Regions from separate parts of the Streptomyces sp. MAI_2237 genome, predicted to be linked through region 3. Evidence: predicted binding sites of a transcription regulator. Region 3 holds the regulator's gene; each other region holds the start of a gene.
What was found. The regulator HspR, encoded in region 3, represses chaperone genes until heat shock. The targets are predictions, from matches to a motif close to TTGAGNNNNNNNNNCTCAA.
Positions count from the first base shown of each region.

Region 1: the regulator HspR is predicted to act here: its motif matches at 918-936, upstream of dnaK (molecular chaperone DnaK).
Region 2: the regulator HspR is predicted to act here: its motif matches at 1,378-1,396, upstream of lon (endopeptidase La).

Region 1 covers NZ_JAJPGQ010000003.1:3,342,083-3,344,347, reverse strand. The annotation lists gene dnaK (molecular chaperone DnaK) at 1-872, opposite strand, end outside; gene LN251_RS25730 (OsmC family protein) at 1,042-1,470, opposite strand; gene LN251_RS25725 (vWA domain-containing protein) at 1,528-2,265, opposite strand, start outside.
Region 2 covers NZ_JAJPGQ010000003.1:2,129,256-2,131,520, forward strand. The annotation lists gene LN251_RS20330 (rhomboid-like protein) at 1-101, shown strand, start outside; gene LN251_RS20335 (SMP-30/gluconolactonase/LRE family protein) at 343-1,260, opposite strand; gene lon (endopeptidase La) at 1,419-2,265, shown strand, end outside.
Region 3 covers NZ_JAJPGQ010000003.1:1,025,264-1,027,528, forward strand. The annotation lists gene grpE (nucleotide exchange factor GrpE) at 1-9, shown strand, start outside; gene dnaJ (molecular chaperone DnaJ) at 52-1,233, shown strand; gene LN251_RS15055 (heat shock protein transcriptional repressor HspR) at 1,239-1,685, shown strand; gene LN251_RS15060 (fibronectin type III domain-containing protein) at 1,751-2,265, opposite strand, start outside.

The DNA.
Region 1 (2,265 bases), 2.3 Mb from region 3:
CGGTCGAGGAGGTCGGCGGTGAGCTCCTGGAACTGCGCGCGGGTCATCTTCTCGTCGAGGTGCAGCGGCCCCTCGGCGGAGGCGGTGATGTAGGGCAGGTTGATCGTCGTCTCCGAGGAGCTGGACAGTTCGATCTTGGCCTTCTCGGCGCCCTCCCGCAGCCGCTGCAGGGCCATCTTGTCCTTGCCGAGGTCGACGCCGTACTGCCCCTGGAACCGCTTGACCAGGTGCTCGACGATCCGCTGGTCCCAGTCGTCGCCACCGAGGTGGGTGTCGCCGTTGGTGGCCTTGACCTCGATGACCCCGTCGCCGATCTCCAGCAGCGACACGTCGAAGGTGCCGCCGCCGAGGTCGAAGACCAGCACGGTCTGCTCCTCGCCCCGGTCGAGGCCGTAGGCGAGGGCGGCGGCCGTCGGCTCGTTGATGATCCGCAGGACCTTCAGGCCCGCGATCTCCCCGGCCTCCTTGGTGGCCTGCCGCTGCGAGTCGTCGAAGTACGCGGGGACGGTGATCACCGCGTCCGTGACGTCCTCGCCGAGATAGGACTCGGCGTCCCGCTTGAGCTTCTGCAGGACCCGCGCCGACAGCTCCTGCGCCCGGTAGCGCGTGCCGTCGATGGAGCCCTGGTCGGGGAAGCGCCAGTGCGCGTCGCCCATGTGCCGTTTCACCGAGCGCGCGGTGCGCTCCACGTTGGTCACCGCCTGCCGCTTGGCGACCTCACCGACCAGCACCTCCCCGTTCTTGGCGAAGGCCACGACCGACGGTGTGGTCCTGGCCCCCTCCGCGTTGGCGACGACCGTGGGTTCGCCGCCCTCCAGGACGGCCACCACCGAGTTCGTGGTCCCGAGATCGATCCCGACCGCACGTGCCATCTCCGTCCCCTTCCGCCAGGCACTTCCCAGACTCCAGCACAAAACTTGAGTGCGCTGTTGTCAATGCCGCGTAGGTCCCGGGTACCCCCGGCGAACGGCTCCCGGGTACCCCGGAAAACACCGGTGCCGCGCTCCCGGGCACGGGGCGCGGCACCAGGGGGGCGCGGTTTCAGGCCAGCTTGGCGGACAGGGTGATCGTCGTGCCGGCCAGGGCCTGGCTGACCGGGCAGTTCTTCTTGGCGTCCTCGGCCGCGGCGACGAAGGCGTCGTCGTCGATGCCGGGGACCGTGCCCTCGACGGTGAGGTGGATGCCGGTGATGCCCTCACCCGGCTGGAAATTGACGTCCGCCGAGGTGACGAGCTTGGTGGGCGGGGTGCCGGCGCCGTTCAGGGCGTGCGAGAGCGCCATGGAGAAGCAGCTGGAGTGCGCGGCGGCGATCAGCTCCTCGGGGCTGGTCTTGCCGTTCGCGTCCTGGGAGCGCGAGGCCCACGTCACCGGCTGCGCCTCGATGGCCCCGGAGGAGTCGAAGTTCACGACACCGCTGCCCTCGAGCAGGTTGCCTTCCCATACGGTGTGTGCGGAGCGCGTGGTTGCCACGGTGAATCCTTCCGAATTCCTGCTGTTGCTTGCGTCCCCATCCGATCACATTCCGGCTCAGCGCACCCGGAAGACCGGTCCGCGGGCGGTGAACGGCAGCCGGGCGCCCTGCGGGATCAGGTAGGCGTGCTCGCGGCGGACGCGCAGCACGTCGCACCAGCCGTCGGTGATCACCAGGACGGGCGCGCCCGGCGGGAAGTCGTCCGCCCGGTGCAGCAGGTCGATCCCGGGCTGCAGGACCGTACCGCCGCGGCCGTGCACGCGCACCCGGCCCGCGATCTCGGTCACCGGCAGATAGCCCGCGTCGTGGGGCGCGGCGTCGCAGAAGACGACGCGGGCGGCCGGCACGTCGCGAGCCCCGGCGTACGAGGCGATCGCGCCGAGTGCCTTGCCCAGCAGGGTGTGGCTCATGGAGCCGGAGGTGTCGAGGACGACGCCGAAGGTGCAGCGGGCGATCTCCTCGGGCGGGACGTAGTGGCCCGCGCGCGGGATGTCCGGGGTGGAGGACTGACGGCGGGAGGGGCGGGCGTACGTCCGGACGGGCTGCGGGCTGGGCACGAACTCGTCGAACCAGCGGGCGAGTTGGGCGTCCCAGGGCAGGGGCGGCTGACTGAGGGCGCGGATCTCCTCCACCAGCCCGCCCGGCAGGTAGCCGCGTTCCTGCCGCTGGTGCAGGTCCAGGCCCTGGCCGAGACCGCGGCGGTAGAACTCGTCGAGGTCGACATGGGTGCCGGGCGGGCCGAGCGGGGCGCCGAGCACGTCGCCGACGCCCTTCCCGCGCAGGGTGGCGAGCCG
Region 2 (2,265 bases), 1.1 Mb from region 3:
CGATGACCAACTGGGGCCATCTGATCTCCCTCGCGCTAGGCGTGGCGACCTGGCCGCTGGTGCGCCGCTGGCGACACGAGGCCCTCGCGGCCCGCGCTTAGGGCCTGTCGTTTGGATCAGCTCGGCGTCGCGGGGCCTGGCACGCACTCCCCCAGAGGGGGCACCCCCAGCCGCGTTGTCGTCACTCGCCGACTCCCCCACTCTCGGCTTCGCTCGAGCGGGGGGACCCCCATCGCGTCGACTTCCCTCCTCCGCCTTGCAGCCGCACGCACGAGACCCCGATCGGGTCGGCCATGACGCACCGTCCCCTGCAGCCGACCCGATCCAAACGACAGGCCCTAGCTAGACGCGCGGTGCGCCCGTCACCGACATCACCAGGGAGTACAGCGTGGTCGCGGCCGCGATGAACAGGCGGTTGTTCTTCGGGCCGCCGAACGTCACGTTGGCCACCGTCCCGGGCACCTGGAGCCGGCCGATGAGGGTGCCGTCCGGGTCGTAGCAGTGCACCCCGTCCTCCAGGGCCGCGGCCCACAGCCGGCCCTGGTCGTCGAGGCGGATGTTGTCGTAGTGCACGCCCTCTTCGGCCGCGGCGAAGACCTCCCCGCCGGACAGCGTGCCGTCCTCGGCGACGTCGAAGACGCGGATGCGGGCGGCCCGCGAGTCGGAGACGTACAGCCGCCGCTCGTCCGCCGAGAGGATCACGCCGTTGGGCCCCTCGAACCCGTCGGCGGCCAGGTGCACCCGCCCGCTCGCCGGGTCGATCCGGTAGAGGTGGCACGCGCCGATCTCGGACTCGGCGCGGTGGCCCTCGTAGTCGCTGAGGATGCCGAAGTCCGGGTCGGAGAAGAAGACCGTGCCGTCGGAGCGCACGACCGCGTCGTTCGGGCTGTTGAGGCGCTTGCCGTCGTAGCGGTCGGCGAGGACGGTGAGCGTGCCGTCGGGCTCCGTGCGGGTCACCCGCCGGTTGCCCTGCTCGCAGCTGACCAGCCGCCCCTGCCGGTCCAGGGTGTTGCCGTTGACGTGACCGGCGGGGTGACGGAAGACGCTCACCGCGCCGGTGGCCTCGTCCCAGCGCAGCAGCCGGTCGTTCGGGATGTCGCTCCAGACCAGCTGCCGCCACGCGGGCAGGTACAGCGGCCCCTCCGCCCAGCGGCAGTCGTCGTGGAGCACCTCCAGCCGCCCGTCGCCGTTGGCACAGCGCCCCGTGAGGAAGCGGTCGTCCAGAACCTCGTACAGGCCGTTGACCACGTGACCGGACATGTCCACCCCTCGCTGCGTTCGTTCGGAACAAGATCCAACCTACGCGGTGTCAGACCGCTTCTGATCGCTTTCAGCGAACGTCCCGAAACCTCGGGAACATCCGCGGAGTCCCGCGCATTGAGTCGGCATAGCTCAACTTGACTGCCGAAGGGGAGATCATGGCTTCGACGTCCACACCGCTCACTCTGCCTGTGCTGCCGCTCGACGACGAGGTCGTGCTGCCCGGCATGGTGGTTCCGCTGGACCTCAACGACGCCGACGTACGCGCCGCGGTGGAGGCCGCCCAGGCCGCCGCCCGGTCCGAGCCCGGGAAGCCCAAGGTCCTCCTGGTTCCACGCATCGACGGGACGTACGCGAGCACCGGTGTCCTCGGCACCGTCGAGCAGGTCGGCCGGCTGGCCGACGGTGACCCGGGCGCGCTGATCCGCGGCCGCGGCCGCGTGAAGATCGGCGCCGGCACCACCGGGCCGGGTGCGGCGCTGTGGGTCGAGGGCACGCGGATCGACGAGACCGTTCCCGAGCCGCTGCCCGGTCACGTCGCCGAACTGGTCAAGGAGTACAAGGCCCTCGCCACCGCCTGGCTGCGCAAGCGCGGCGCCTGGCAGGTCGTGGACCGGGTGCAGGCCATCGACGACGTCTCCCAGCTCGCCGACAACTCCGGCTACTCGCCCTTCCTGACGACCGAGCAGAAGATCGAACTGCTGGAGACCACCGACCCGGTTGCCCGTCTCAAGCTCGCCACCCAGCACCTGCGCGACCACCTCGCCGAGCAGGACGTCGCCGAGACCATCGCCAAGGACGTCCAGGAGGGCGTCGACAAGCAGCAGCGCGAGTTCCTGCTGCGCCGCCAGCTGGAGGCCGTGCGCAAGGAGCTGCGCGAACTCAACGGCGAGGCGGACGGCGAGGAGTCCGACGACTACCGCGCCCGCGTGGAGGCCGCCGACCTGCCGGAGAAGGTCCGCGAGGCCGCCCTCAAGGAGGTCGACAAGCTGGAGCGGTCCAGCG
Region 3 (2,265 bases):
GAGGGCTGACGTAGACACCGAGCGGAACACCGGAAAGGGGGCGCGTCGGGGATGAGCACCAAGGACTTCATCGAGAAGGACTACTACAAGGTCCTCGGCGTCCCCAAGGACGCCACCGAGGCCGAGATCAAGAAGGCGTACCGGAAGCTCGCCCGCGAGTTCCACCCGGACGCCAACAAGGGCAACGCCAAGGCCGAGGAGCGCTTCAAGGAGATCTCCGAGGCGAACGACGTCCTCGGTGACCCCAAGAAGCGCAAGGAGTACGACGAGGCCCGCACCCTCTTCGGCAACGGCGGCTTCCGCCCGGGGCCGGGCGCGGGCGGCGGCTCCTTCAACTTCGACCTGGGCGACCTCTTCGGAGGCGGCGCCCAGGGCGGCGGTCAGGGGGCCGGCGGGTTCGGCGGCGGGCTCGGTGACGTCTTCGGGGGCCTGTTCAACCGGGGCGGCTCGGGCACCACGCGCGTGCAGCCCCGGCGCGGTCAGGACATCGACACCGAGGTCAGCCTCAACTTCACCGAGGCGATCGAGGGGGCGACGGTCCCGCTGCGCATGACCTCGCAGGCACCGTGCAAGGCCTGTTCCGGCACCGGCGACGCCAACGGCAACCCCCGGGTGTGCCCGACGTGCGTCGGCACCGGCCAGGTGGCCCGGGGTTCGGGCGGCGGCTTCTCGCTGACCGACCCGTGCCCGGACTGCAAGGGCCGCGGCCTGATCGCGGAGCACCCCTGCGAGGTCTGCCACGGCAGTGGGCGCGCCAAGTCGTCCAGGACCATGCAGGTCCGTATCCCGGCAGGGGTGGACGACGGCCAGCGCATCCGGCTGCGCGGCAAGGGCGCGCCCGGTGAGCGGGGCGGCCCGGCGGGCGACCTGTACGTCACGGTCCATGTCTCCGGGCACCCGGTCTTCGGCCGCAAGGGCGACAACCTCACCGTCACCGTGCCGGTGACGTTCTCCGAGGCGGCGCTCGGCGGCGAGGTCAGGGTTCCCACCCTCGGCGGCCCGCCCGTCACCCTGAAGCTGCCGCCGGGTACGCCCAACGGCCGCACCATGCGCGCCCGGGGCAAGGGCGCGGTCCGCAAGGACGGCACCCGCGGGGACCTGCTGGTCACCGTCGAGGTGAGTGTCCCGAAGGACGTGACGGGGAAGGCTCGTGACGCGCTGGAGGCGTATCGCGAGGCGACCGCGGGCGAGGACCCGCGGGCGGAGCTGTTCCAGGCGGCGAAGGGAGCTTGATCGAGATGGACGGCCGTCGACGCAACCCGTATGAACTGACCGAGGAGACCCCGGTCTACGTCATCTCGGTGGCTGCCCAGCTCTCCGGTCTGCACCCGCAGACCCTGCGCCAGTACGACCGCCTGGGCCTGGTCTCGCCCGACCGCACGGCCGGGCGGGGCCGGCGCTATTCGGCCCGCGACATCGAACTGCTCCGGCAGGTGCAGCAGTTGTCGCAGGACGAGGGCATCAACCTGGCCGGCATCAAGCGCATCATCGAACTGGAGAACCAGGTCGCCGCGCTCCAGCAGCGCGTCGTGGAGCTCCAGGCGGCCGTCGACGGCGCCGCGGCGGCGATGCAGCAGCGCGAGGCCGCGGTGCACGCCTCCTACCGGCGCGACCTGGTGCCGTACCAGGAGGTCCAGCAGACCAGCGCGCTGGTGGTGTGGCGGCCGAAGAAGGCGAAGGACTAGCGACACGTCTGTACGAAGGGGCCCGGAGGCGCAGACCTCCGGGCCCCTTCGCGTGGGCTCGCGGGTCAGCGGCCGACGAAGAACTCCAGCGACGAACTCTGGGCGCTGGGGCGCCCGTAGGGGTCCACGGCGTACACGGTGACCGTGCACGGGCCGTTGTACGGCGGCGTCCAGGAGATGTCGCCGGTGGTGGACAGCTGGGTGCCGCTGGCGCCGCAGGCGCCGTCGATCTCCCAGGAGTAGCCCTTCAGGACGCGGCCCTCGTCGCCCGCGCCGGGTGCGGCCGTGACCTTGACGGGGGAGCGGGCCGGGATCCCCGCCGAGACGAGCGTCAGGCTCGGCGCGGCCGGTCCGGTCTGGGTGACCCGACCCAGCCGGTCGACGGTGAGCACCTCGGAGGGCGCGGACTCGGCGCCCGTGCCGTCCACGGCGACGACGTAGTAGGACGCCTCGCCGGCCGGGGCGACGATGTCGTCCCAACCGCCGCCGCGGACGCTGCCGATGGCGCTGAAGCCGCCGTCGGTGCGGCGGTAGACGTTGTACTGGCCGGAGTCCTCGGGCAGGTCCCAGCGCAGCTCGG